Sulfolobus acidocaldarius DSM 639: one gene and its partners. The main gene of each other region encodes a partner of the protein of the gene in region 4 in a complex. Links are inferred from orthologs where the notes say so. Each region holds a gene or a part of one and is shown on either strand. Other genes may lie near its edges. The genes, in order: SACI_RS02745, rpl3p, SACI_RS02750, rpl7ae and SACI_RS02760.

The links.
Region 1: rpl7ae (region 4) and SACI_RS02745 share a complex: the UniProt entries of both Methanocaldococcus jannaschii proteins name them as parts of the 50S ribosomal subunit. The link is inferred for Sulfolobus acidocaldarius DSM 639 from one-to-one orthologs.
Region 2: rpl7ae (region 4) and rpl3p share a complex: the UniProt entries of both Methanocaldococcus jannaschii proteins name them as parts of the 50S ribosomal subunit. The link is inferred for Sulfolobus acidocaldarius DSM 639 from one-to-one orthologs.
Region 3: rpl7ae (region 4) and SACI_RS02750 share a complex: the UniProt entries of both Methanocaldococcus jannaschii proteins name them as parts of the 50S ribosomal subunit. The link is inferred for Sulfolobus acidocaldarius DSM 639 from one-to-one orthologs.
Region 5: rpl7ae (region 4) and SACI_RS02760 share a complex: the UniProt entries of both Methanocaldococcus jannaschii proteins name them as parts of the 50S ribosomal subunit. The link is inferred for Sulfolobus acidocaldarius DSM 639 from one-to-one orthologs.

The regions. Positions count from the first base shown.
Region 1 is NC_007181.1:464,754-467,769, forward strand. Bases 250-3,016 are described here. They hold SACI_RS02745 (50S ribosomal protein L18), read right to left. Parts: upstream 2,047-3,016; coding sequence 1,453-2,046; downstream 250-1,452. Other genes in these bases: SACI_RS02730 (uL15 family ribosomal protein), read right to left, coding at 250-338; SACI_RS02735 (50S ribosomal protein L30), read right to left, coding at 340-810; SACI_RS02740 (30S ribosomal protein S5), read right to left, coding at 807-1,451; SACI_RS02750 (50S ribosomal protein L19e), read right to left, coding at 2,050-2,502; SACI_RS02755 (50S ribosomal protein L32e), read right to left, coding at 2,508-2,861. Also shown: more of SACI_RS02730, read right to left, coding at 1-249. UniProt on the Methanocaldococcus jannaschii protein: This is one of the proteins that bind and probably mediate the attachment of the 5S RNA into the large ribosomal subunit, where it forms part of the central protuberance.
Region 2 is NC_007181.1:473,185-478,196, forward strand. What follows is about bases 906-3,781. They hold rpl3p (50S ribosomal protein L3), read right to left. Parts: upstream 2,920-3,781; coding sequence 1,891-2,919; downstream 906-1,890. Other genes in these bases: SACI_RS02825 (50S ribosomal protein L23), read right to left, coding at 906-1,090; rpl4p (50S ribosomal protein L4), read right to left, coding at 1,087-1,887; SACI_RS02840 (putative RNA uridine N3 methyltransferase), read right to left, coding at 2,975-3,727; ileS (isoleucine--tRNA ligase), read right to left, coding at 3,711-3,781. Outside these bases: SACI_RS02815 (30S ribosomal protein S19), read right to left, coding at 1-67; SACI_RS02820 (50S ribosomal protein L2), read right to left, coding at 114-830; more of SACI_RS02825, read right to left, coding at 842-905; more of ileS, read right to left, coding at 3,782-5,012. UniProt on the Methanocaldococcus jannaschii protein: One of the primary rRNA binding proteins, it binds directly near the 3'-end of the 23S rRNA, where it nucleates assembly of the 50S subunit.
Region 3 is NC_007181.1:465,530-468,361, forward strand. It holds SACI_RS02750 (50S ribosomal protein L19e), read right to left. Parts: upstream 1,727-2,832; coding sequence 1,274-1,726; downstream 1-1,273. Other genes in the region: SACI_RS02735 (50S ribosomal protein L30), read right to left, coding at 1-34; SACI_RS02740 (30S ribosomal protein S5), read right to left, coding at 31-675; SACI_RS02745 (50S ribosomal protein L18), read right to left, coding at 677-1,270; SACI_RS02755 (50S ribosomal protein L32e), read right to left, coding at 1,732-2,085; SACI_RS02760 (50S ribosomal protein L6), read right to left, coding at 2,111-2,671. UniProt on the Methanocaldococcus jannaschii protein: Binds to the 23S rRNA.
Region 4 is NC_007181.1:1,296,738-1,300,241, reverse strand. What follows is about bases 833-3,504. They hold rpl7ae (50S ribosomal protein L7Ae), read right to left. Parts: upstream 2,523-3,504; coding sequence 2,142-2,522; downstream 833-2,141. Other genes in these bases: SACI_RS07250 (glutamate--tRNA ligase), read right to left, coding at 2,583-3,504; SACI_RS07260 (MFS transporter), read right to left, coding at 833-1,534. Also shown: more of SACI_RS07260, read right to left, coding at 92-832. UniProt on the Methanocaldococcus jannaschii protein: Multifunctional RNA-binding protein that recognizes the K-turn motif in ribosomal RNA, the RNA component of RNase P, box H/ACA, box C/D and box C'/D' sRNAs.
Region 5 is NC_007181.1:466,421-471,207, reverse strand. What follows is about bases 1,854-4,787. They hold SACI_RS02760 (50S ribosomal protein L6), read left to right. Parts: upstream 1,854-3,007; coding sequence 3,008-3,568; downstream 3,569-4,787. Other genes in these bases: SACI_RS02745 (50S ribosomal protein L18), read left to right, coding at 4,409-4,787; SACI_RS02750 (50S ribosomal protein L19e), read left to right, coding at 3,953-4,405; SACI_RS02755 (50S ribosomal protein L32e), read left to right, coding at 3,594-3,947; SACI_RS02765 (30S ribosomal protein S8), read left to right, coding at 2,592-2,993; SACI_RS11545 (30S ribosomal protein S14), read left to right, coding at 2,421-2,585. Also shown: SACI_RS02790 (30S ribosomal protein S17), read left to right, coding at 1-323; SACI_RS02785 (50S ribosomal protein L14), read left to right, coding at 325-741; rplX (50S ribosomal protein L24), read left to right, coding at 743-1,147; more of SACI_RS02775, read left to right, coding at 1,149-1,853. UniProt on the Methanocaldococcus jannaschii protein: This protein binds to the 23S rRNA, and is important in its secondary structure. It is located near the subunit interface in the base of the L7/L12 stalk, and near the tRNA binding site of the peptidyltransferase center.

The DNA of each region.
Region 1 (3,016 bases), 830 kb from region 4 along the record:
CTTAAATTGCCTCCTCCTAACAATTTATCGTAACCATATTTGGCTAAATCAACTACCTTCTTACCATTTTCTTCTTCTATTTTAATTTTATCATTATCGATATACTCCTGTAACTTTCGAAGACCAATAGCATTAACCAACTTCGAGGTCGGATTCCTAAATCCATGCTTGCCATACCAGCCCTCTCCAAATTTTACCGTCCATGACCACTTCTCCTTATGCATTCCTATTTGCCTACCTCCCTGAGCGCCTCTATCTCTGTGCTGACCCTTTGTTCCCCAACCATGAGTTCTATAACCCCTATACTTCCTGCTCTTCTTCTCTTTTCTCACTACCATATCATACCATCCTCCTAATTAGCTCATTAATCTTATCTCCTCTATATCCAAACTCTCCTCCAGCTCTAAAAGGTCTGCTTACCTTACCTTTAAATCCTCCCTTAGGTGGATGAAGCCTTATAGGTAAACTAAATATTTCATCAAGCTTATTCAATCTAAGCTTACCGTCTTTTATACTCTCTACAAAGCTTTGAAAATCTACATTTAATTTGTCCTTTACATATTCTTCATTAACTTTCTTACCTCTAGAGATCTCCAGTTTAGATACCAATAAACGTAATCCTTCATCATTGAGCTCTCCCCATGTAACATATGATGAAACTAAATTTAGCATACCTTGTATTGATGAATCTTTAGGATATATCATCGCATTAAATGCATTCTTTAATCTCAGCATACTCAATGTATCTTGAATATACCAGGGAGTTGCCGCCCAACCTCTTATTCTAATTACTCCTATCAGTTCATTCACTTCATTCTCCCCCAATCTACAGGTGTTACGAATCTATATGTATTGTATAATGCAATATATGCTGCCTTTATGAAATTTTCATGCGTATATGTTGACCCTTTAGTCCTAGACCAAACATCCTTTAGACCTGCTAAAGATAAGAAAGTTTTGAGAACAGATCCAACCACTAATCCAGTACCCTTTGGAGCAGGAAGTAAGGTTACTTCTACACTTCCAGCTTTTCCCGAAACTATAAATGGTAAACTATGAGACTCACCACAAGTGCACTCCCAGCTTCCACATCCTCTTCTTACTGGTATAATTCTCATTTTGGCATCTCTTATGGCCTTTTGAATAGCCACACGTAACTGCTTCGCCTTTCCTGTTCCATAACTAATATATCCGTCCATATTACCCATCACTATTAGAACCTTATACCTTGATAATTCACCAGCATCAGTCTGTTTCTGAACAATACCAATATCCACAATATCATATCTCAACTTAGGCAATAACACATCAACTATTTCAGGCTCCACTATGGGTAGATTCCTTTCGAATAACTCCTTCATAGAATTAATTTTTCCTTCTTTGATAAGCTGCCCTACTTTAGTTCTCGGTTTCCAATCCTCTAATTTGATAACAGGAACTTCCTCTGACATCTCACTTACCACCATTTTCCTTAATCTTATTTAACACTTCCTCAAAGTGTTGAGGAAGCAAGACAGGGTCAAGACCCCTCTGAATGTATGAACTGAAAAGCTTATTGTATAATTCTTGGTTCTCATTTTTCAATTTTTGAGCATAGGCAGATATATGGCTGCCATTAACTCTGTCTTTCAATTTACCTAAATCGCCAACGGGAACCTTTAAGCCCGCGTCTATTGCACCTTTAATCACTGCAAATATCCTCCCTCCTTTTACAGGTACAAATAAGCCAATATCTGAAACAGCAGCTTTCACACCAGATTTAACGGCTCTTAATCCTGCTAGATAACCAGTAAGATATGCTGCAGGTGTATTATTAGTATCCCCTTTCCAACCATATTTCTTTACTAGTTCTATAGAGTGAGCATAAGCTATCATTATATCTCCTTTTTGATCAAACTTACTCACACTTACTATTACGTACTTATTAGTTAACCTGGGAACAAACCTTATTGCATTATTAATAACATAAGTATATCTCGTATAATAGTCTGTTTTTCCTTCTCTTCTCCTTCTAAACTTTATCCTATAATTAGGTCCCTGTGTCATTTGTTACACCTTATGACCCATCTGCCTCAAATAACTTTTCACATCCGAAAGGTTCTTAAAATAGTTACCTTTAGCTCTCTTATAAAGTAACCTATACGTATGCTTATCTATTACGTTATTATCCCTTAGCCACCTTATATATCTACGAATCTTTCTTATTTTATTAATCCAAATCTCCTTATCGCCTGTCCTAGCACCACTTTTACCTTTTCTGCTTCCATGCTTTCTTCCTTCACCCTTAGACCTCCTTTTATGTTTCCTTTCCTTTAACCTACCACTACTTATTCCTCTCTTAGGATTTACTATAACAGCCCTTTCTTTGATGAGCTTTTTAATATCTTCTCTCGTTAATGCCTCTTCAACTTCTTCTAATCTTTCAGGATTAAACTTTATGTTATTTAATCCTACTCCAGCTATATCTGCGGCTAGTCTTCTTTGTAACTGAAACTCAGGCATATTCTTCACCTATTTGCGATTTTAAGGCCCAACTCCTCAGCCTTCTTAATTAACTCAATCCTCTTTCTTAAGCCTATTGTTGAACTTATTATGATTATCACATCCTGCTTGCCTTTAGCGAACGCCTCTAAATCCTTTACACTTTTTACCAAAATAGGCCTTAAACCAGATGGATGTAAGCCTCTAATTTGCTTATCAGTCCTATACCCTATTTTTACCTTTGGCTGATATCCTTTCAGCTCAAGTCTTATAGCATTGTCTATTCCTCTAGGCTTTCTCCATCTCTCTTGTCTACCTATTCTATAATACTTATCCCAGTCAAATCTAAGGAATTTTATCGCTTTTCCAGGAGACTTCATATTTTTCTTAGCTGGTTTAGTCACATTAGTCTGATTGCTCAAGACCTATCACCTCTTTTTTGTAAATATAAATACCATCTGAGAATATCCTTCTATCATAACCTACTATTTTTGTGGAGGATTCTATATTGGCGGCTGTCTGAGCGACATTATAT
Region 2 (5,012 bases), 820 kb from region 4 along the record:
GAAGGTCCTCTAGAGACTTACCCCTATATCTAAACTTCTTCCATTCAGGTGGAATTTCGGGTGACATGATAATTGCACCTTTCTCCTATACTTTTAGAGTTACAAAAATAAAATTATGCTCCACCACGTCTACCAGTCCTTCTTGATGCAATATGACCAACTTTTCTTCCAGGCGGTGCGTTTCTGGATACTGTAGAAGGCCTACTGACACTCTGATGTAAACCACCACCATGTGGATGAGATACAGCGTTCATAGCAACACCTCTCACAACAGGCCACTTTACAGCTCTAACTCTATATTTCCAGTAATTATTTCCAGCTTTTAACAAAGGTTTCTCTACAAAACCTCCTCCTGCAATAATCCCAACAGTAGCTCTAGCGTTCTGGCTTACTTCAACAATTTTCTCAGATGACAATTTAATTAAAACCTTGTTTCCGGCCTTACCTGAGATAACTGCATAAGATCCAGCGGCTCTAGCAAACTTTCCTCCATCTCCCTTCAACTTTTCTACGTTACATATCACAGTACCCTCCGGCAGCTGCCCAACTTCTACTATATTTCCATTCGATATAGTCGCATTCTTGCCTATACTTATTTCTTGACCTACAGCTACACCCTGAACAGCAGGAATGTAAAATTGAAGCCCGTTGTCTAATTTAACCTTAACAACAGGTGCGGTAACACCTGGATTATGTAATATATCGATAATCTTACCTTTATGATCTCCCTCTATATTTGGATATCTAGCTGGCCCAACTCTTCTCCAACTTGGGCTTCTAAAATTTATACCTCCTCTTCCTGCTCTTTGTTGTAATAACTTCTTACCCATTTCATGTCACCTTACAACATGCCCAGTTTATGGGCCACATCAGATGCTTTATATTCCTGCTTAAGTTTAACGTAAGCCTTTTTTTCACCTTTAGGAGTAATCAACGTATTTATCTTCTCCACCTTCACACTGAATAGTTTCTCTACCTCGTTTTTAATATCCTTTTTAGTTGTATTCCTATTTACTATTATTGTTAGAGTATTTTGACTCTCTATCAGTTTCACTGCTTTCTCAGTTGCCAAAAATTCTTTTATTATCATAAATTCAACCTCCCTTCAAATCTTTGACGCAATATGTTAATAGAAGATTTAGTATATATTGTTAATCTACCAGGATGACCTCCTGGAGCTAAATGAATTACACTAACTAGGTTGGCTGAAACGACATTAACTCCTGGTATATTTGAGGCAGACTCTACAACCGGACTTTTATGGTTACTAACTACTATCAAGGGACCCTTAGCTATTTGGTATCTTCTTCCTCTCATTTTTCCTTTACCTGCTCTTACTCCTTTACTCTCCTTCACTCTCTTTATGTCATCTACGACACCTATAGATTTCAGTATATCCATGATCTCTTTAGCTTTACTAATATTTTCAAAATCATCTACCAATATAATAGGAACGTTATTTGAAGTAAACCTATGACCCCTTGCTTTGACAAAATTAGGATCTGCTGTAGCTGCAAGTGCACTTATAATACCTAATTTCTTCTCCTTTAGATTAACTTCCTCTACTAACCTTTTCTCTGTAGTAGGCGGAAATGCTAGTCTACCACCTACGGTGTTAGGAGCTAAAGCTGCTTCTCCGCTACCTTTTACTCTAGGTACCCTGGCTATTCCAAGGTTTATTCCAAAGCTGAGTGCACTAGTTCTTTTACCTGCTAAAGGATCTCTTCCTTTTGGCTGTAAAGACTTTGTAAATTCTGATAAAAATACTCTCCTTATTAGATCTTTCCTAACTGGGTAGCTAAAAAATAATGGAAGTTCTATTTCTTCTAACTGATTTCCCTTTAAATCTAAAACAGAAACTTTTTTTGTCTGGAGTTCTATATACATGTTTCATCCCTGCTGAGAAGCCAGATTTACATATGTGATTTTAGGTGCTGATTCCGGTGACCATGAAGGCCTTATAGGATATCTCAAGAATAATGGTCTCTTTCTAGAACCTAATACACTACCCTCTATTACAAGATACGTATTCTTAACTAATCCATAATTTACTATTCCTCCTGCGGGATTTATTTCGTTTACATTATCCCCTATCTTAATGATTCTCTTGTTATATTCGGTTCTCCTGTGGAAGCCTAACTGACCTGGTTGTGGAACATAGCTTGGTGTTGATATAGATGGTCCTCTGGCTCCTATTTTCCTACTACCTTTTCTATGCTTATGCCATCTTGGAAATTCTACTACACTGTATCTCTTTATCACGCCTTGGAAACCTTTTCCTTTAGTAACTCCTATAATATCTGTTAATTGTCCTTCTCTAAAAACATCTCTTACAGGAATTTGTTTACCCAGCAAAGATAAACCGTAGTTAAGTTGATCCTGAATCGAGCCACCACCTATCTGTATCTCTACTATTTCAGGTCTTTTCTTACCTAACGAAGGAACCAGCCAAGGTTGAGTGGAAACAAGAAGTCTCATATATGTTATATTATTTAAGTTTTTCTGGATCAAATCTAATTTCTCTTTCATTTTCGAGGAATCCACTTTTAAGGATGTGATTTTCCTCTTCAGATATTTTAAAGAACCTTCTTCAAAGTTTGCCCAATAATCTACAAGTACAGATAACTCCCCTTTTGAATCTATATGGTAGGCCCTTAAAGCTAGACCTAGAATAGGAGGTGATTCGACTATAGTAACAGGAGTATATACTTCCTTACCATAATTAGGAGATGTGGGCTTATCATCTATCATGTATACATGCGTCATTCCGGCTTTGTAACCTATGAAGCCTAATAGTTTAGGCTCTTTTAAATTAACCAAAGGCCAATTTTTAGGTGTTGGAAGTATTTCATCAGCTCTCTTCCTAGGACGTAAACCAGCTGAACCTCTTCTTGGTGACGATAATTTCCGATGACCCATTAATTTTCCCTCAGTCCTTCTTTCTTACATATATATGACTTATAAATGTATCTATCTAACTTAAGATGTAGTTAAGTAGAGAAAGAGCCCCATAGAGAGCTTCTTCCGCCCTAACATCTTTTACGCCCTGCTTAGGAACAAAATTTACCAACATGTGACCAGTTGTTTCCATCGTCTTAAGTAGACCTCCTTTAGGCGGACCAATAACTAACGTTAAGCCATTTTGTTCATATATACTTGATATTTTATCAGCTACTAAAGAGAGATCTTTGCCTGATCTTGAAGCTATTATTACATTTTCTATGTCTTTTATTTTATTAAGATACGTTACATCATAAAATTTGATAGAATACCCATCGTAGTATGGATAAAAATCGTATGTTAAGTGGCTTTTTCTTAAGCTATCAAGAACTAATACAGACTTAGTCTTTCTATTAACAATTTTAACTCCTGTATCACCATTAACTACTTTTCTTATCTCGCCTTCCACATAGTCATTACTTACTACATGAGATGGAATATTTATAGGTGGTATTAGCCCAACTTTACTTAAGGTTCGCTTAATAGGAAAATACTTCTTTCCATACGGTGGTGTTAGAGCATAGTTACTAACGTCCTTAATTATTCTAGTTATATTTTTCTTGTTCTTAAGATCGTCCAACCATATTACTTCAGAAACCCTAAAAATTACTAGAGTTCTAATTATGAAACCTAATTTATATATTATTTCTTCTAATTTTTTCTCAGTATCAAATATAGAAGTAAAAAGAACTACAGATAATTTTTTACGCCTAGGAAACGGAAACATCTGCCTTAGATACTCCTATAGTATATGTTTCTTCTTCTACATCCCAATCTTGAATTAAATCACCTGAAACGTCTCCTATACGTAGTTCCTTAGCTCTAGTTTCATTCTTGATATATTGCTCCCACTTCTTTATTAGATCTACTTTATCATCAGGTGCTCTTATAGACAATAATATGTATTCATTTACATTTAATGATAATTGTTTTCTCATGAACTGAATTCTTCTTATTAGATCTCTTATTATTCCTTCTTCTTCCTCCTCCTTACTCATTTCTTGTTTGAGTAATACTACTCCTTTACTAAATCTTGCTGATACATAGCCCTTTTCAACCTCTTCAACTAGATTAACGTGCGATATATCAAGTCTGAGATTTTCGGAATCAACATTAAATTCGTGGTAGCCTTTACTCACTATATCTTGTGCTACTTTATCAGAGTTATTCTGTATATATTCTGCTACTTTAACACTCAACCTCTTAAATGTAGGACCTATACTTCCGGTATTTGGAGTGGCTCTTATCTTACTAAATCTCTTATAACCATCTATACCTTCTATTATAATTGACTTGGAATTTAGCAAGGAAGATAAGACATCTGTTATTTTTTCTATTGACCTTCTGTCCTTATCTGATACTAAGAACACATAAACTTCTTTCAAAGGCCATCTCAATTTTATTCCAGCTTTAGCCCTAGCATTAAGACCTGCATCTATAATTTCCTTAGCTACTTCAAAAGCCTCTTCTATCTCTGAATTAATAAACTCCTCCTTTATTTCTGGTATTTTCTCCATACTTATAGATTCTAATCTTTCTTGTACAAAGTCAAGATATATCTTCTCTGCAGTGAAAGGAATTACAGTGGAAAGTAGAATTAGCGAACCTTTTAGGACGTGATAAAGTACATAATACATTGCTATCTTATCTGGATCATTAGCCTCATTCCATGCACGTTTTCTAGTAACTCGTAAATAAAATCTGCTAATATCGTCTATTATGAATGCCGTTACTTTATTAGCGAGTTCGTGAACTTTATATTCCTTCATTGCCTCTATGACTTCCTTAAGCATCCTGTAGTATCTTGATAAGAGCCATATATCTTCTAGTTTTAGATAATCTTTTATATCATTATAAGAATACTTAGAATATTTGAATTCGTCCAACGACATATATGTATTAGCAAATACATAGACATTCCATATTATATTTAAGTCTCTTCTAGTCATATCTAGACTTTTCCAAGAGAATTTTGCATCTTCCCATGTGGTATTTCTAAGTAACCATAATCT
Region 3 (2,832 bases), 830 kb from region 4 along the record:
CTCTTATTCTAATTACTCCTATCAGTTCATTCACTTCATTCTCCCCCAATCTACAGGTGTTACGAATCTATATGTATTGTATAATGCAATATATGCTGCCTTTATGAAATTTTCATGCGTATATGTTGACCCTTTAGTCCTAGACCAAACATCCTTTAGACCTGCTAAAGATAAGAAAGTTTTGAGAACAGATCCAACCACTAATCCAGTACCCTTTGGAGCAGGAAGTAAGGTTACTTCTACACTTCCAGCTTTTCCCGAAACTATAAATGGTAAACTATGAGACTCACCACAAGTGCACTCCCAGCTTCCACATCCTCTTCTTACTGGTATAATTCTCATTTTGGCATCTCTTATGGCCTTTTGAATAGCCACACGTAACTGCTTCGCCTTTCCTGTTCCATAACTAATATATCCGTCCATATTACCCATCACTATTAGAACCTTATACCTTGATAATTCACCAGCATCAGTCTGTTTCTGAACAATACCAATATCCACAATATCATATCTCAACTTAGGCAATAACACATCAACTATTTCAGGCTCCACTATGGGTAGATTCCTTTCGAATAACTCCTTCATAGAATTAATTTTTCCTTCTTTGATAAGCTGCCCTACTTTAGTTCTCGGTTTCCAATCCTCTAATTTGATAACAGGAACTTCCTCTGACATCTCACTTACCACCATTTTCCTTAATCTTATTTAACACTTCCTCAAAGTGTTGAGGAAGCAAGACAGGGTCAAGACCCCTCTGAATGTATGAACTGAAAAGCTTATTGTATAATTCTTGGTTCTCATTTTTCAATTTTTGAGCATAGGCAGATATATGGCTGCCATTAACTCTGTCTTTCAATTTACCTAAATCGCCAACGGGAACCTTTAAGCCCGCGTCTATTGCACCTTTAATCACTGCAAATATCCTCCCTCCTTTTACAGGTACAAATAAGCCAATATCTGAAACAGCAGCTTTCACACCAGATTTAACGGCTCTTAATCCTGCTAGATAACCAGTAAGATATGCTGCAGGTGTATTATTAGTATCCCCTTTCCAACCATATTTCTTTACTAGTTCTATAGAGTGAGCATAAGCTATCATTATATCTCCTTTTTGATCAAACTTACTCACACTTACTATTACGTACTTATTAGTTAACCTGGGAACAAACCTTATTGCATTATTAATAACATAAGTATATCTCGTATAATAGTCTGTTTTTCCTTCTCTTCTCCTTCTAAACTTTATCCTATAATTAGGTCCCTGTGTCATTTGTTACACCTTATGACCCATCTGCCTCAAATAACTTTTCACATCCGAAAGGTTCTTAAAATAGTTACCTTTAGCTCTCTTATAAAGTAACCTATACGTATGCTTATCTATTACGTTATTATCCCTTAGCCACCTTATATATCTACGAATCTTTCTTATTTTATTAATCCAAATCTCCTTATCGCCTGTCCTAGCACCACTTTTACCTTTTCTGCTTCCATGCTTTCTTCCTTCACCCTTAGACCTCCTTTTATGTTTCCTTTCCTTTAACCTACCACTACTTATTCCTCTCTTAGGATTTACTATAACAGCCCTTTCTTTGATGAGCTTTTTAATATCTTCTCTCGTTAATGCCTCTTCAACTTCTTCTAATCTTTCAGGATTAAACTTTATGTTATTTAATCCTACTCCAGCTATATCTGCGGCTAGTCTTCTTTGTAACTGAAACTCAGGCATATTCTTCACCTATTTGCGATTTTAAGGCCCAACTCCTCAGCCTTCTTAATTAACTCAATCCTCTTTCTTAAGCCTATTGTTGAACTTATTATGATTATCACATCCTGCTTGCCTTTAGCGAACGCCTCTAAATCCTTTACACTTTTTACCAAAATAGGCCTTAAACCAGATGGATGTAAGCCTCTAATTTGCTTATCAGTCCTATACCCTATTTTTACCTTTGGCTGATATCCTTTCAGCTCAAGTCTTATAGCATTGTCTATTCCTCTAGGCTTTCTCCATCTCTCTTGTCTACCTATTCTATAATACTTATCCCAGTCAAATCTAAGGAATTTTATCGCTTTTCCAGGAGACTTCATATTTTTCTTAGCTGGTTTAGTCACATTAGTCTGATTGCTCAAGACCTATCACCTCTTTTTTGTAAATATAAATACCATCTGAGAATATCCTTCTATCATAACCTACTATTTTTGTGGAGGATTCTATATTGGCGGCTGTCTGAGCGACATTATATATATCGGAACCTTCAACAACTATATCTTCTCCTTTTACAGTTACCTTTACACCAGGAAGAATCTTGGCTCGTCTAATATTTTTCTCGCCTATTAAATTTGAGACTTGCACTTCATCTCCGCTAACTTTTACTGATATTGGAAAGTGAGTTGAAATTACTTTAAGATAGTATCTATAACCGTTTATAGTACCTGTAATCATGTTCTTTATATGAGCAATTATACTATAAAGCAAAGCCTTCTTTCTTCTATCAGCAAATGTAGTCTCTAATATAATCTTTCCCTCGTTAAGCTGAATTCTTATGCCCTTCGCATAACTAAAGTCCTTAATAACTTCACCTTTTGGCCCTTTAACTTTAAGAACATTATTCTCAAGTGAGACTTTCACTTTATCAGGGATTTGAATTTCCTCACGAATATAGGCAGCCTTCAAACACTTCACCCCTATTAATAAACGTAACCTAAGGTTACTCCACCTATTTTCTCCCTTATTCCATCACGATGTGACATAACACCCTTTGGTGTTGAAATAATAATAATACCAATCTCTTTAGACGGCAAATACTTTCTAATGTAATCAGGTAATCTCAATAA
Region 4 (3,504 bases):
CTTATCTTTTAATAGTATTCATGATAAAAACATATGAGATGAAATCTTGTAGTGTGTAATGAAAAACATTTAAAAAATTAATTAGGCCCATTTATTTACTATCCGCCTTCTCGTCACTTTCAATAATCTCGCTCAATGGTTTGGCTACTTCTTCTAAACTTTTTCTCTCTGCATCTACTCCAAGAAATATTGTTAAGATTCCTGGAAAGATCATCAATAGAGCACCTATAAGGTATCCTATAAATAAGTCTGATGGTTGCTTAGACCCTAACAAATATCCGAAGAATGAAGGGGCATAAGAACTTAAACCTGTTCCGATAGCATAGAAGACTGCAATGGCCATTGCCCTTATTTCTAACGGAAAAACTTCACTTACTGTTAAATATGCTGAGCTTGCTCCGGCTGATGCAAAAAAGAATATTATAACCCATGCAAAAGTCTGTGTGAAGGCATTAAGGATACCAAGATAAAACAAATAGCCAGTGAAAGCTAGAAGAGATCCTGATATTATATATGTTAAAGAAATCATTTTCCTCCTTCCCAAAGAGTCAAAAAGTCTTCCTAAGATTAGTGGACCGGTAAAGTTTCCTATCGCAAATGGAAAAATATATAATCCTATTTCGTCTGAGGGAACATTATAGAATTTTGAAAGTATCAATGAGTAAGTGAAAAATATTGCATTGTAAAGGAATGCCTGCCCTGCCATTAGCCATAAACCCAATATAGCCCTTTTCTTATACCTACCAAATACAGTTTTGAAAACTAAGCGGAAACCTACATTACCTATTGGTGTTATAGATATCGATTTTTTAGGCTCACTCAGTTCCTTACTATTCTGAACTTTCATTTCTATTTGCTTTACCACTTCCTCTGCTTCTTCAACTTTTCCATGAACTAGTAACCATCTAGGACTCTCTGGAACATACCTCCTAATTAGCATAATTGATACTCCTAAAATAGCACCTACTGCGAACGATAATCTCCATCCTAGATCTATGGGAAACTCATGCGGATTAAGTAGATATAGAGATAGGGCAGAGCCGACCATCGTACCTATCCACCAGCTTCCATTAATTGCAAGATCTACCCAACCTCTTACTCTCGCAGGAATTAATTCATCGATTGCTGAATTGATTGCTGAATATTCTCCGCCTATTCCTAGACCTGTGATAGTTCTAAAAAGAGCTATACTTAGAAAGTTCCAAGAAAGTGCAGAAAGTACTGTTCCTGCTACATATATCCCTAACATTACCATAAATAGTTTTTTTCTTCCATATTTATCGGTCAGATAGGAGAAAACAATGGCTCCGATAACTGCACCAAGTATATAAGCAGTTCCTAGAAAGCTTGCTTGAAATTCAGTCAAATTTAATGTCTGAGGTCTAGTTAAAACACTACTTATAACCCCAACTATTGTTACCTCTAAGCCATCTAAAACCCATGTTATACCTAATGCGATAACCACTAGAATGTGCCACCTTGACCATGGTAATCTGTCCAACCTATATGGTATTTTAGCACGTATTTTTCTCATGGTGAACACGATAAAATTATTTAGTTTTATCCTATATAAATCTTATAGTAAATTCGAAAAAAGAAAGATACGATAAGGCTGTTATAACATATATAATACGGATTACAATATTAAATAAAACTGATTTCAATTAAGATCAGTATTGTATACAAACAACAGAATTAACATGATCTACAAGTATATTGCAAACCCTAAGACCTTGTTACTACAGACCTTATAGCATCTATATATATAAGTCGCAGGACATGAGATTATATTCAACTATTTATTTAAGTGAGTTTTTATATTTAGCTTAGGACTATTTTTAATGACACATTGTAGACCAAAATTTCTAAAAAATTAATATATATTATTGAAAATTAATGTACGTAGAATGCTCCTTGAAGAGGAAATATATAGTCTTGATTAAACTAAGTGATGAACACTAATATACGATTTTTCCAAATTCCTAAGAATAGAGAAGGTCTACTTTATAGAGACTAAAAAATAATTGATTGGATAATATACTATTGTTTTATGACCTATCTTCAAACCCTTTCAAAATATTAGTTATGTGTTATATGAGACGACGACTAAGGATTAAAAATATTAGTTATAACAAAAATTTTCAACTACTTTTACCTTTTATTTCATTAACTCTTTTAACTATCTCATCCACCAGGTCTTTAGCTTCACCAGGATCCATTAACGCTACAGAAGCTGCTGCAACTTGTAATCCACAGGCTTCTCCTAGAGATTTCTTTGAAGGTACATAAACATATGGTATTTTCTTTTCTTCACACAATAATGGTAAATGAGCTACAATTTCTTCAGGTTGAACATCTTCAGCTATTACCACTAATTTGGCTTGGCTCCTTTCAACAGCTTTTGTAGTTTCATTTGTACCTTTCTTTATCTTTCCTGAATCTTTTGCTTTCTTTACTGCTTCTAATACTTTATCTGCTAATTCTTGTGGAACTTCAAATTTTACATACGAGGGTTTAGACACAGCGTTCATCCTCCTTCTTTTTCGTCACGCGAAAATAGATTGTCTCTATCCATTAAAAAGTTATTCATGTGAGAATATGACTGTTACTTGCCCATCAGCACTTTTCTCATCGACCTTTACAAAGCCATATCTAATGAACTGAACTATCTCCCCTTTATTCAAATTTCGAATTTCGCTTTCTCCTACTCCATTTATGGTTTCAATACCTTTCTCTGGATCTGGACTCAATACTACAACCGGAACACTTTCATCCTTCTTTACCCATTGTATTATCTTCATACCTAGTTTCTTGGCATCTTCTATGCCTTTACTATTATAAACCAGCTTGTCCCCATTTACCGTAACATTACACAATTCCATTAGTCTCAACACCTTATCCTTAGCGTCATTCTCGTTTATCAGGATAATGTCTCCGGGATTTACACTAATCTCCCTGTATTCATTAGGATTGGATGGATGATATGGAATTTTAGCCAATATAGGCTGTGGGATGTCTATGATAAACTCCTTTGGAGATCCTACAAACATCAGTCTCTTTGCTATTTTATCTAATTTCTTCCTATTTGTGGAAGCTAGATTATCAAAACTGATTGTCGCATCAGTCTCCTTTAAACCAACTGTAATTATGATCTCTTTTATGGTATCTGAAAGAATGCCTCTTCTTCTCAACCCAGCCAATGTTGGTAACCTAGGGTCGTCTATTCCAACACCTTTTTCGACGACAGTCCTTATCTTTGATTTACTCATCATAAATCCTTCAAGCTTTAGTCTACCAAATTCCCTAACGTAAGGATATTTCCAGCCCATATAGTTATAGATCCATTTCTGTTTTTCTGCATTAACAGCGTGCTCCTTTCCTCTGAAAATATGTGTCACACCTAAATCGTAATCATCAATAGCGCTGGCAAAGTTGTATGTGGGCCATACCCAATACTTATCTCCTTCAATAGGATGTGGACTTTTCTTAACATTTATAACCCTT
Region 5 (4,787 bases), 830 kb from region 4 along the record:
TTAAAAATGTGGGAATAGAGGGTGTTTCAGCTCCATCGAAGACCTGTGATGATGAGTATTGTCCTTATCACGGCAGTTTAAAGGTAAGGGGTATAGTATTAGAAGGAAAGTTAATTAGAGCTAGGGCAAATAGGACTGGAACAGTTGAAAGAGAGTACATTTTCTATGATTCTAAGTATAAGAGATATGAGAGACGTAGGAGTCGTATACACGTTCATATTCCTTCATGTTTAGAAGTGAAAGAAGGCGATAATGTTATAATAGGTGAAAGTAGACCTATTGCAAAGTCTATTTCATTTGTTATATTAGGGGTGAAGAGGTAAGATGCCAGAAAAAATGAATGTTTTAGGGAGCAGGAAAGGATTTACCCCTGCTCTACAGCATAATAGTAGTGTAGTTGTTGCTGATAATAGTGGAGCTAAAGAGGCTGTAATTATTGGTATTTATGGGTATAGGGGTGTTCTCAGGAGAGTTCCTTTTGCTAATATAGCAGATTTAGTGATGGTATCAGTAAGGAAGGGTTCTCCTGATGTTAGAAAACAGAAGTTTAAGGCTGTAATAGTAAGACAAAGAATGCCCTTTAGGAGGCCAGATGGTACGTGGATATCATTTGAGGATAATGCAGTTGTGATTATAAATCCTGACGGTACTCCTAAAGGAACTGAGGTTAGAGGTCCTATAGCTAGGGAAGCTGCTGAGAGATGGCCTAAAATAGCCAGTGTAGCAACTATGGTGATATGAAATGATATCCTCTAAGCCGTCAAAACAAAGGAAATTAGTTTACAATTTGCCTAATCATTTGAGGTATAAGTTACTTACAGCAAGACTAAGCGAAGATTTGGAGAAGCAATACGGTATTAAAAGAATATCAATAAGAAAAGGCGATAGTGTTAAGCTTATGCGTGGTTCTCAAGTTGGTTATGAAGGTAAAGTGGTAGAGGTAGATAGGAAAAGGGGAAGGGTAGCTATAGAAGGGTTAACGAAAAAGAAAGCAGACGGTACTCCAGTATATGTATGGGTTCATGCTTCTAAAGTCATTATAACAAAACTAGACACAGGTGATAAAGAGAGAATGGATGCAATTGAGAGGAAGAGGAAGATGAGGGAAGAATATTTTAGTAAAAAATCACCTAAAGAGGTGAGCTAATTTGGTTCACATAACGAGATTTGAAGCTCCTTGGTTCCTGAAGGTCGGAAAGAAAGAGTATAAATGGATAATCAGGTCTAGGGCTGGTCCGCATAAAATACAGGAGAGTGTACCATTGGCTATATTATTAAAATATTATTTGAAAGCAGTAGATACTACCAGAGAGGCAAAAAGAATAATATTTGACGGAAAGGTTTTAGTTGATGGAAAAGTAAGAAGGGACTACAAGTACCCTGTTGGTCTTATGGACGTTGTAGAGATTCCCAGTGCAGATTTGAGAGTGAGGATTATACCAGATAACGTCAGATATTTAACTACTATAAACATATCAAGAGAAGATGCGAAGTACAAGTTTGTACGAATAATGAACAAGACCACCTTGAAGTCTGGAGTTTTACAATTAAATCTAGAAGATGGGAGGAATATTCTTTTGAAAGGAGAGGAGTTGTCTCAATATAACTTACCTACATTAACAACGCTAAAGATAGAATTACCGGAACAAAAGATTACTACCGCATATACAATCAAGGAGGGCGTATATGCAATGATTATTGGAGGAAGAAACGCAGGTTTACATGGTAAAATTTCGAAGATTCAGCTGGCTAAGTATAAGAGAATAAAGTATTCATTAGTGACTTTAGAGGGTAAGGATGGCTCAACTTTCCAGACTAACTTAATTAATGTTATGGCAATAGGTGAAAATGAGGCTGATTCAAATTTAGGTGTTAAGTTATGAGTATGCAGGAAGCCAAGAAAGAAAATGTGATGAGAAGAGTAGTTTTAGATAAAGTGACTGTTAATATAGGAGTTGGTGAATCCGGAGAGAGACTGCAGAAGGCATATCAGCTTGTACAGGAGTTAACTGGCGTAAAACCAGTCTATACCAAGGGCAGAAAGTCTATAAGGGAATTTGGAGTTAGAAAAGGGGCTCCTATAGGAGTGAAGGCAACTTTAAGGAGGCAAGCAGCTGTTGAGTTTCTTAAAAAGGTTTTGCCTGCGGTGAATTTCAGGTTGAAGCAATCTAGCTTTGACAATTACGGAAATGTAAGTTTTGGAATTGCGGAGCATGTTTTAATACCGGGAACTAGGTATGATCCTGAGATAGGAATATTCGGAATGGATGTAGCGATAACGTTAGTGAGACCTGGTTATAGAACTATGAAAAGGAAAAGAAAGAAAGCGTCAATTCCTAGAAGACATAGAGTTACTAAAGAAGAAGCAATAAACTTCATGAAGGAAAACTTTAATGTCACAATTTTGGAGGGATGATGAAATGGGAAAATATAAACCACCAGCGGAAAGGAGATTTGGAAAGGGAGTTCAACTTTGCAAGAGATGTGGCAGTAGAGATTCAGTTATTCAAAAGTATGGTTTATATTTATGTAGACAGTGCTTTAGAGAAGTAGCATACCCTATGGGGTTTAGAAAAACGAGGTGATATGTGGTGCCTAGTATAAATCCTTTAGCAAACGCATTAGCAACATTATATAATAACGAGATGAGAAGAAATAAGCAAGCCCTAATTACGCCGGCTTCGAAGTTGATAATAAGCGTTCTAAGAGTCATGCAGAAGGAGGGCTATATAGGTGAGTTTGAGTATATTGATGATGGCAGGGCTGGTAAGATAATTGTTCAATTATTAGGTAGAATAAATAAGTGTGGTCCCATATCTCCCAGGTACCCACTGGATTACAATGGATTATTGAGATTACCTGATTACATTAGAAAGTATTTGCCGTCTAAAGAGATTGGTATTATTATTATTTCAACACCAAAGGGTGTTATGTCACATCGTGATGGAATAAGGGAGAAAATAGGTGGAGTAACCTTAGGTTACGTTTATTAATAGGGGTGAAGTGTTTGAAGGCTGCCTATATTCGTGAGGAAATTCAAATCCCTGATAAAGTGAAAGTCTCACTTGAGAATAATGTTCTTAAAGTTAAAGGGCCAAAAGGTGAAGTTATTAAGGACTTTAGTTATGCGAAGGGCATAAGAATTCAGCTTAACGAGGGAAAGATTATATTAGAGACTACATTTGCTGATAGAAGAAAGAAGGCTTTGCTTTATAGTATAATTGCTCATATAAAGAACATGATTACAGGTACTATAAACGGTTATAGATACTATCTTAAAGTAATTTCAACTCACTTTCCAATATCAGTAAAAGTTAGCGGAGATGAAGTGCAAGTCTCAAATTTAATAGGCGAGAAAAATATTAGACGAGCCAAGATTCTTCCTGGTGTAAAGGTAACTGTAAAAGGAGAAGATATAGTTGTTGAAGGTTCCGATATATATAATGTCGCTCAGACAGCCGCCAATATAGAATCCTCCACAAAAATAGTAGGTTATGATAGAAGGATATTCTCAGATGGTATTTATATTTACAAAAAAGAGGTGATAGGTCTTGAGCAATCAGACTAATGTGACTAAACCAGCTAAGAAAAATATGAAGTCTCCTGGAAAAGCGATAAAATTCCTTAGATTTGACTGGGATAAGTATTATAGAATAGGTAGACAAGAGAGATGGAGAAAGCCTAGAGGAATAGACAATGCTATAAGACTTGAGCTGAAAGGATATCAGCCAAAGGTAAAAATAGGGTATAGGACTGATAAGCAAATTAGAGGCTTACATCCATCTGGTTTAAGGCCTATTTTGGTAAAAAGTGTAAAGGATTTAGAGGCGTTCGCTAAAGGCAAGCAGGATGTGATAATCATAATAAGTTCAACAATAGGCTTAAGAAAGAGGATTGAGTTAATTAAGAAGGCTGAGGAGTTGGGCCTTAAAATCGCAAATAGGTGAAGAATATGCCTGAGTTTCAGTTACAAAGAAGACTAGCCGCAGATATAGCTGGAGTAGGATTAAATAACATAAAGTTTAATCCTGAAAGATTAGAAGAAGTTGAAGAGGCATTAACGAGAGAAGATATTAAAAAGCTCATCAAAGAAAGGGCTGTTATAGTAAATCCTAAGAGAGGAATAAGTAGTGGTAGGTTAAAGGAAAGGAAACATAAAAGGAGGTCTAAGGGTGAAGGAAGAAAGCATGGAAGCAGAAAAGGTAAAAGTGGTGCTAGGACAGGCGATAAGGAGATTTGGATTAATAAAATAAGAAAGATTCGTAGATATATAAGGTGGCTAAGGGATAATAACGTAATAGATAAGCATACGTATAGGTTACTTTATAAGAGAGCTAAAGGTAACTATTTTAAGAACCTTTCGGATGTGAAAAGTTATTTGAGGCAGATGGGTCATAAGGTGTAACAAATGACACAGGGACCTAATTATAGGATAAAGTTTAGAAGGAGAAGAGAAGGAAAAACAGACTATTATACGAGATATACTTATGTTATTAATAATGCAATAAGGTTTGTTCCCAGGTTAACTAATAAGTACGTAATAGTAAGTGTGAGTAAGTTTGATCAAAAAGGAGATATAATGATAGCTTATGCTCACTCTATAGAACTAGTAAAGAAATATGGTTGGAAAGGGGATACTAATAATACACCTGCAGCATATCTTACTGGTTATCTAGCAGGATTAAGAGCCGTTAAATCTGGTGTGAAAGCTGCTGTTTCAGATATTGGCTTATTTGTACCTGTAAAAGGAGGGAGGATATTTGCAGTGATTAAAGGTGCAATAGACG